3 regions of the Frankia sp. AgPm24 genome follow, and region 3 is predicted to be linked to each of the others. Evidence: predicted binding sites of a transcription regulator. Region 3 holds the regulator's gene; each other region holds the start of a gene.
What was found. Region 3 encodes LexA, which represses DNA repair genes until DNA is damaged. Its sites were predicted from a motif close to CGAACNNNNGTTCG; they were not measured.

Region 1 (2,267 bases), on a different contig from region 3:
CATCGCAGGCGATGCGACGGATGACCTCCAGGGGCAGCGGGAGATCCCAGTTGGTCATTCCCGGCTCGTTTGCGTCACCGACGAGTGTCTCCCAGCCGATGACGACGCTCAAATGCGGCCGGGTGCCCCCGGCGGACGGGCCGACGTCCGCGCACAGCGCATGGCGGACGAACTCGACCAGCGCATCCGCCCGGCGACGGGCAGGGCTGCGCGGATCGCGCTGCCCATTGACCGTCGGCGTCGGGGCGGACAGCGCGTCCAGAGCCGTGCGTAGCAGGCCGGCTCCTTCCGGGTCGAGCTCCCCACGGATCAGCGTGGTGCCCTCCGGTGTGTCCACGAACGTCAGCTGTCGGGCGGAATGCGGATCCCGCTGCTGCCCGGATCGTGCGAACGCGCCCTCGGCGCTGTCATCCTGACCGTCGCCTTCGCCGCTGTCGTCCGGGCTGTTCTTGTCGGCGCGGCGGGACCGGGAGTGCTCACCGGTGCGGCTGTCCTCATGGGGATCGTCCCCACCGGGGGACGAATCCACCTCCGTGAGCTGCTCACGGAGCCGGATCGCGGCTCTCTTCAACTGAGACGCGTCGAGCTGCTGGGCGTCTTCGATCAGCTGCTGCTCCGCCCGAGCCCGGATCTCCTCGGGAACCTCGGCGGGCAGGGCCTCCATCCCCGCGCGGATGACCTGGGCGTGCGCCTCACTGATCCGTGCGTCTGTCAGGGCTTCGCCCGTCGCCTGATACGGGCCGGCGAACAACTGCTGTGCGAGGGCGACCTGCTGGGCGGCCTCGTGCTTCGCCATGACCATCCGACCCGCCAGCCAGCACGACAGATCGGCCGCACCTGCGTCCTTGGCCAGGCCTCGATCCTCGGCTTCGAGGAGGACCAGGCTGCGCACCGCGGCCAGCCGCGCGGCCGTCTCATGCAGAGCGCACAGCGCCTCCGTGACGTCATCCGACGACCAGCGCCATTTCTCGGACCCCAGCATCGCATTCACCGCTGCGTCCAACAACCCCAGCAGCCTTTCTGCCTCCGGCAGGCCACGCCCGCCGCTCGCGGAGGCCGCGGGCAGCCCATCGACGGAACCTGCTGAATCCTGGGGAGAGCTGGGAAATCCCTCGGATGAATTCTCTGTCCAGATTTTCTCGGCATCCTCGGGAATCTTGTGATCCAGGCGGAAGGATCCACCTCCATCGGAGGAGTACGGGCTGTCTTCAAAATCCAGATCGGCAGGCATGGGAACGCCGAGAGGGAGATCTTCCTGTCCGTTGGAGATGGTGCCGTCAGGGGGGCCGCCATGCGGTTCAGGGCCGGCGGCTTCATTCGGATGAATGAGCATGATCGAACGATAGCGCAATCCGGGGAGGATGTCGAACCCTTGTTCGAATCTCCTGGAAGGATGGCCCTGTGGAAAACGCACCCCCCGAGAGGGCTAGACGTGCGACCACCCTTCCTGGCGGTGTTCGGCGATCGTCTCGTGTGACCAGGATTGATGCGACCGAGGCATCCAGGGACCTCCGACCAGGGCGCGCGACGTACAACGGGACCAGGGCATGTTCCGCCTCCGGGCATGTCTTGCCTCGGGCCCGTCTCGGCGTGACGCGGACGGTGGGGCTCGCCGCGGTGGAGCCGCTGTGGGCTGTGTCCGCAGAGCGGGGACGGGCCGCGCCGATGGCCGAGCCGGCAGGCCCGCGGAATCACGCCTGTGGAATCAGGCCCGCGGTGCATGCCCGGCTGCTGGCGATCGTCGGGGTGGCGGGAAGCACGGCGATGTGGTCAGGGGCGATGAGTGGAGTCGACGATGGGAGTGCGGAGCGTGCCGAGGCGCTCGATGGTGACCTCGACGGTGTCGCCCGGGTGAAGGTAGCGAGGGGGTGTACGGGTGTAGCCGACGCCGGCGGGCGTGCCGGTGATCAGGATGTCCCCGGGCTGCAAGGTGAGGGTCCGGCTGGCGAACGAGAGGATCCGTCCAATCGAGAAGATCATGTTGCTGGTGTCGCCGTCCTGGACGGTCTCGCCGTTGACGGTCGTGACCAGTCGCAGTCCCGCGGCAGGATCGCCGACCTCGTCGGCGGTCACCACCGGGCCGATGGGTCCGCTGCGGTCGGCGTTCTTGCCAAGCGTCCACTGCGCCGAGGATCCCTGTGCTCGTCGCGCGCTGAGGTCGTTGAACACCGCGTAGCCGAACACGGCGGCGGCCGCGGTCGCCTCGTCCACGTCGGTGAGCGCCGTCCCCACCACAACCGCGAGCTCACCCTCCCAGTCCAGCCCCC
Region 2 (2,267 bases), on a different contig from region 3:
ACGGCGCCAAACCGACGAGAAGCGACGCGCTGCGAGCTACCGGCGGAATCTCCTCCGCGCCGAGCGCATTGTCGCCGCCGACCAAGGTGCCGCCCGTCGCGCCGTGTGTTCCCAGCGGCTCGCTGGGAACGCGCACCATCTTCCCAAGTCTGTTGGGCGACGAGGTCTCCGGTGTCTCTATACCCTCCGTGTCGTACCAGATCAGGGCGAACGGCCCGAACATCGTGCTGCACCTGGCGATCCTTCGGGCCGGTGACATCCCGGCTGGCCAGCATCTGATCGTCGTGTATCGCGCGGATCCGTACTCGCGCGACATCCACCAGACACCTGGCTACAACCAGGATTTCTACAAGTACAAGATGTACGACGACGTGAAGTGCTCCAACTGGACCCAGCCCTACCTGGGATACGCATACGCGATGGGCATCACATATATTGCCCGGGTGATGCTCGTTGACCAGGCGACACTTGACTATCTGGAGAGTCGTAAAGGAAGCAGTAATCCGGGCGTCGGGCCGGACAGACTGACTGATCTTGGCGCTCGGGTCGTGACGCAGTTCAGTATCCCGACCACGGGGCTCGGTAGTTAGCGTAAAGATTTCTGCGCCGGAACGGTCAGTTCGTGGGTCTGTGCTCCTCCTTTCGCTGCATCCTGTACGGGACTCCTCGGCGCCTTGCGGCGATAGGTGGATGGCGTGGTTGGCCTGGTATTAAGATCACCCGGAAGCGCAAGGCTGGCAAGGGTGTTCGGAGATCCAGGGTGGTGCTCCGGAGTCCCGAGATGGAAATAAATTCCCATTCTGGGGTTGGCAACTTCTGGCGGAATGAACTTCTTCTTCTTCTCGTGCTCGCTGTCCGGTGCTTCCTGTAGGACTCCAGGGTTCTTTGGTGATATGCGACCGGTGTTGCTGGTGCTCTTGTTGGCTGGCCTGTTCGGAGGGCCCGCTGGTCCTGCTGTGGACGTGTGGCCTGTTCGGACTAGACATCAGATGGTTCGAACTAGCGTTCGACATCGAAGTGTGCGTGGTAGATGCTGTGTTCATGATGTTCAAGGAAAATTCTCCGGACGGCCCTGCGCCGCCTCCCGGCTCCGCCGGGAAGGTTGGTGAAGTCGCCTCCGGTTCCATGGCCGCCGGTGTTCGGCATCTGATTCCCGGAGCGACCGGCCGGGTTCTCCTGTCCGGTGGCGACGAGCTGTCGGCCGGTGGTGCGGCGGATCCGATTCCGGCAGGAGAACCGTGTTCAGGATCGGTAGCTGGCGCCAGCGCTGGCCCGGATTCGGTTGCCGGCGCAGTCGCGGCAGCTGGCTCCGGAACGCGGTCCGGTCCGGTCGAGTGTCTGGCGGCGCTGTCGGAGGTGATGGCGGATCTGTTGTCATCGCCGTCATGGCAGTGGTCGAACGAGGACGTCGGTGAGGTACTGGAGGGTGTACGGGCGTTGGCCTCCCAGGTGGTTGCCGCCCGCAGCCAGGTACTGGTCGAGGCCGGGGCCCGTGGGTTCGCCGCGAGTACGGGCTCGGATGATCTGCCGGCCTGGATGTGCGACCGCCTGCAGATGACCCGCGATGATGCGCAACGGGAGATCGCGCTGGCCCGCGACACCGTCGAAGGTCCCTATCGGGCGGTCGGCCAGGCGCTGGCCGACGGGCGACTGGGTCCGGAGAACGCCCGGTCGATCGTTGAGGCGTTGCGCCGGCTTCCGAAGGATCTGCCCCAGGAAGCCGTCGCGAAGGCCGAAGCTCTGATGCTGGAAGCGGCCCAGTTCATGGATCGCCGCGAGTTGCAGAAGTACGGCGTGGAGATTCGCGAGCGCCTCACGTACGTGGATGACTCCCCGGGCGGGGACGATCCCGAGGCGGATGCGCTGACGGGTGAGCACGAGGGCCGTGGCAAGCCCGGCACGAAGAAGAGCGGCGATGGTGGTGGTGACGCGGGTGGCGCCCCGGTGGATCCGCATGCGGCGCGGCGCCTGACGTTCGCCGATACGGCCTCAGGCACGACGCTGATCAGTGGGGAACTTGACGCTGAGGGCGCAGGCCTGCTGCGCACCGCGCTCGATGGTCTGTCCGCCCCCGCGCCGAGCGCCGATGGAATCCGTGATGAGCGCAGTCCTGCTCGGCGCCGGGCGGATGCGCTGGTGGAGCTCGCGCATCGGGCGCTGTCAGCCGATTCGGTGCCGTCCTCAGGGGGGACCCGGCCGCATCTGACGGTCACGGTGGGGTGGGAGACCCTGGTGGAGCACGGCTGCGAACCGGCCGTGACGAACTG
Region 3 (2,267 bases):
CTGGGGTGAATCCATGTCCCGGGCCGCCGCCAGCGGCGGTGGTCGGGCACCCATCGGTACCCGCGGCCCCGGTGAAACCAAGATCGAGACGGACCGGCGTCGGCTGCGGGCGCGGATGGCCCGGCTACGTCGTGACCTGGCCGAGATGTCGACCGTGCGGGAGACCAAGCGTTCGTCGCGGCGCCGCGGCGAGGCGCCGTCGGTGGCGATCGCCGGCTACACCAACGCCGGCAAGTCCTCGCTGCTCAACCGGCTCACCGGTGCCGGAGTGCTGGTGGAGGACGCGCTGTTCGCCACCCTCGACCCCACCGTGCGCCGGGCGACCCTGCCCGACGGGCGGGCGTTCACCCTGACCGACACGGTCGGGTTCGTCCGTCACCTGCCGCACCAGATCGTCGAGGCGTTTCGCTCCACTCTGGAGGAGGTCGCCGATGCCGATCTCATCCTGCACGTGGTCGACGGCTCCGCCGCGGATCCGGCCGGGCAGATCTCGGCGGTGCGGGAGGTCCTCAACGACATCGACGCGGGCGGCGTACCCGAGCTGATCGTCGTCAACAAGGTCGACGCGGCCGAACCGACGGTGCTGGCCGAACTGCGTCAGCTCGCTCCGGACGCGGTGTTCATCTCCGCGCGCACCGGAGACGGCCTCAACGCGCTCGTCGAGGCCCTGAGCCTGCGGGTGCCACATCCGGACGTGGAGCTCACGGTCCTGCTCCCGTACACGCGGGGTGACCTCGTCTCGCGGATTCACGCCATCGGCGAGGTTCTGAGTCAGGAACACACCGGTGACGGCACGCGCCTGACGGCTCGGGTCTCACCGGCGCTCGCCGCGGATCTCGACATGTTCCGCGCCTGAGCGGGGGCCGGGCACCCCGGCATTGACCTCCACCCGAACTGGCCGGCCGCCCCCAGGCGGCCGGCCATCGCCCGTCAGACCCGGCGCAGCACCGCGACGATCCGGCCGAGGATGGACGCGCCTTCACCCGGGATGTCACTGAAGCTCGGGTTCTCCGGGTGCAGCCACACCTTGCCGTCACGCACCCGCAGGCGCTTGACCGTGGCCTCACCATCGATCATGGCGGCGACGATCTCGCCGTTGTCCGCCACCGGCTGCTGGCGCACGACCACCCAGTCGCCGTCGCAGATCGCCGCGCCCACCATCGACTCGCCGACGACCCGCAGCAGGAACAGGGTGCCCTCGCCGACGATCTCCCGCGGCAGCGGGAAGACGTCCTCGATGGCCTGCTCGGCCAGGATCGGCCCACCGGCGGCGATCCGCCCGAGCACGGGCACGTATGTCGCCTGCGGATCGCTGGCGGCACCGGGGGCGGCCGGCGCCTCGCCGGGGAACGCCGGCACCACTGTCGCGGCGCTCCCACCGCCACCGGCGCGGCGCGGGCGGTCGGCGCCGAGCACCTCCATCGCCCGCGGCCGGTTCGGGTCGCGCCGGATGTAGCCCTTCTCCTCCAGCATCTTCAGCTGGTGCGCCACGCTGCTGGTACTGGTGAGCCCGACTGCCTCGCCGATCTCCCGCACACTGGGCGGGTATCCGCGCCGCTCCACGGCCGCCCGGATGACCTCGAGCACCTTGCGCTGCCGGGGGGTCAGTCCGGGCGCGTCCGCGGGGTTGTCCGGGAAGGGCCGCACGTTGCCGCGGGCACCGCCTCGGCGCGTTCCCCTGCTTTGGGTGGTCATCGCTTACCGCTCTCCTCGTCGCATACCGCGTAGTGGCCGGACGGCAACCCCAGGTCGCGGACCGTGATTCCACGCGATCGCTGGTCACCTGGGGTGCCCAGCCTCGCCACGGCGTGCAGTGTCCGCGACCGGGGGGGATCGTCCGGTCCACACCTGATCGTCTTGACGGTAACCGGATGGTCGCGGAATCTCAAACGTCTGTTCGAGCGTGTCTCTTCCTCTCCCCGCGGGCCCGTGTCACAATCGACCAGTAGTTCGATCGAACGGGAGTTCGTAACCGGCTCCTGTCCGCTCGCTCCGGGAGGTTGTCGTGAGTGTGGACCACGCGACGCGGGTCGTCGATCTGGCGGTGGTGCGGGCCCAGCGGCGCGGTGGCGCCGGCGGGTGGGCGTGCCATCCGTCCACGGGGTTCCGGGGCGCGATGGGGGCTTCCGCAGCCGTGGCGGCGTCCGGGGGCGTGGCGGGTTCCCGGGTCGGGGGTGGCGCCGAGCCGCCGTTGAGGCTGACCCGGCGGGGTCGGGCGGTCGTCGTCGCGGTCATCGCGCTGTGTGTCGCGGCCGCGCTCACGGTGA

Region 1: a site for LexA is predicted at 1,366-1,379, ahead of MXD61_RS26775 (HNH endonuclease signature motif containing protein). Genes of this name have one in related genera too.
Region 2: a site for LexA is predicted at 996-1,009, ahead of MXD61_RS26650 (HNH endonuclease signature motif containing protein). Genes of this name have one in related genera too.

The regions. Positions count from the first base shown of each region.
Region 1 covers NZ_JALKFW010000223.1:61,654-63,920, reverse strand. The annotation lists gene MXD61_RS26775 (HNH endonuclease signature motif containing protein) at 1-1,333, opposite strand, end outside; gene MXD61_RS26770 (fumarylacetoacetate hydrolase family protein) at 1,771-2,267, opposite strand, start outside.
Region 2 covers NZ_JALKFW010000223.1:31,270-33,536, reverse strand. The annotation lists gene MXD61_RS26655 (effector-associated domain EAD1-containing protein) at 1-590, shown strand, start outside; gene MXD61_RS26650 (HNH endonuclease signature motif containing protein) at 1,042-2,267, shown strand, end outside.
Region 3 covers NZ_JALKFW010000002.1:31,693-33,959, forward strand. The annotation lists gene hflX (GTPase HflX) at 1-856, shown strand, start outside; gene lexA (transcriptional repressor LexA) at 931-1,695, opposite strand; gene MXD61_RS28280 (LysM peptidoglycan-binding domain-containing protein) at 2,006-2,267, shown strand, end outside.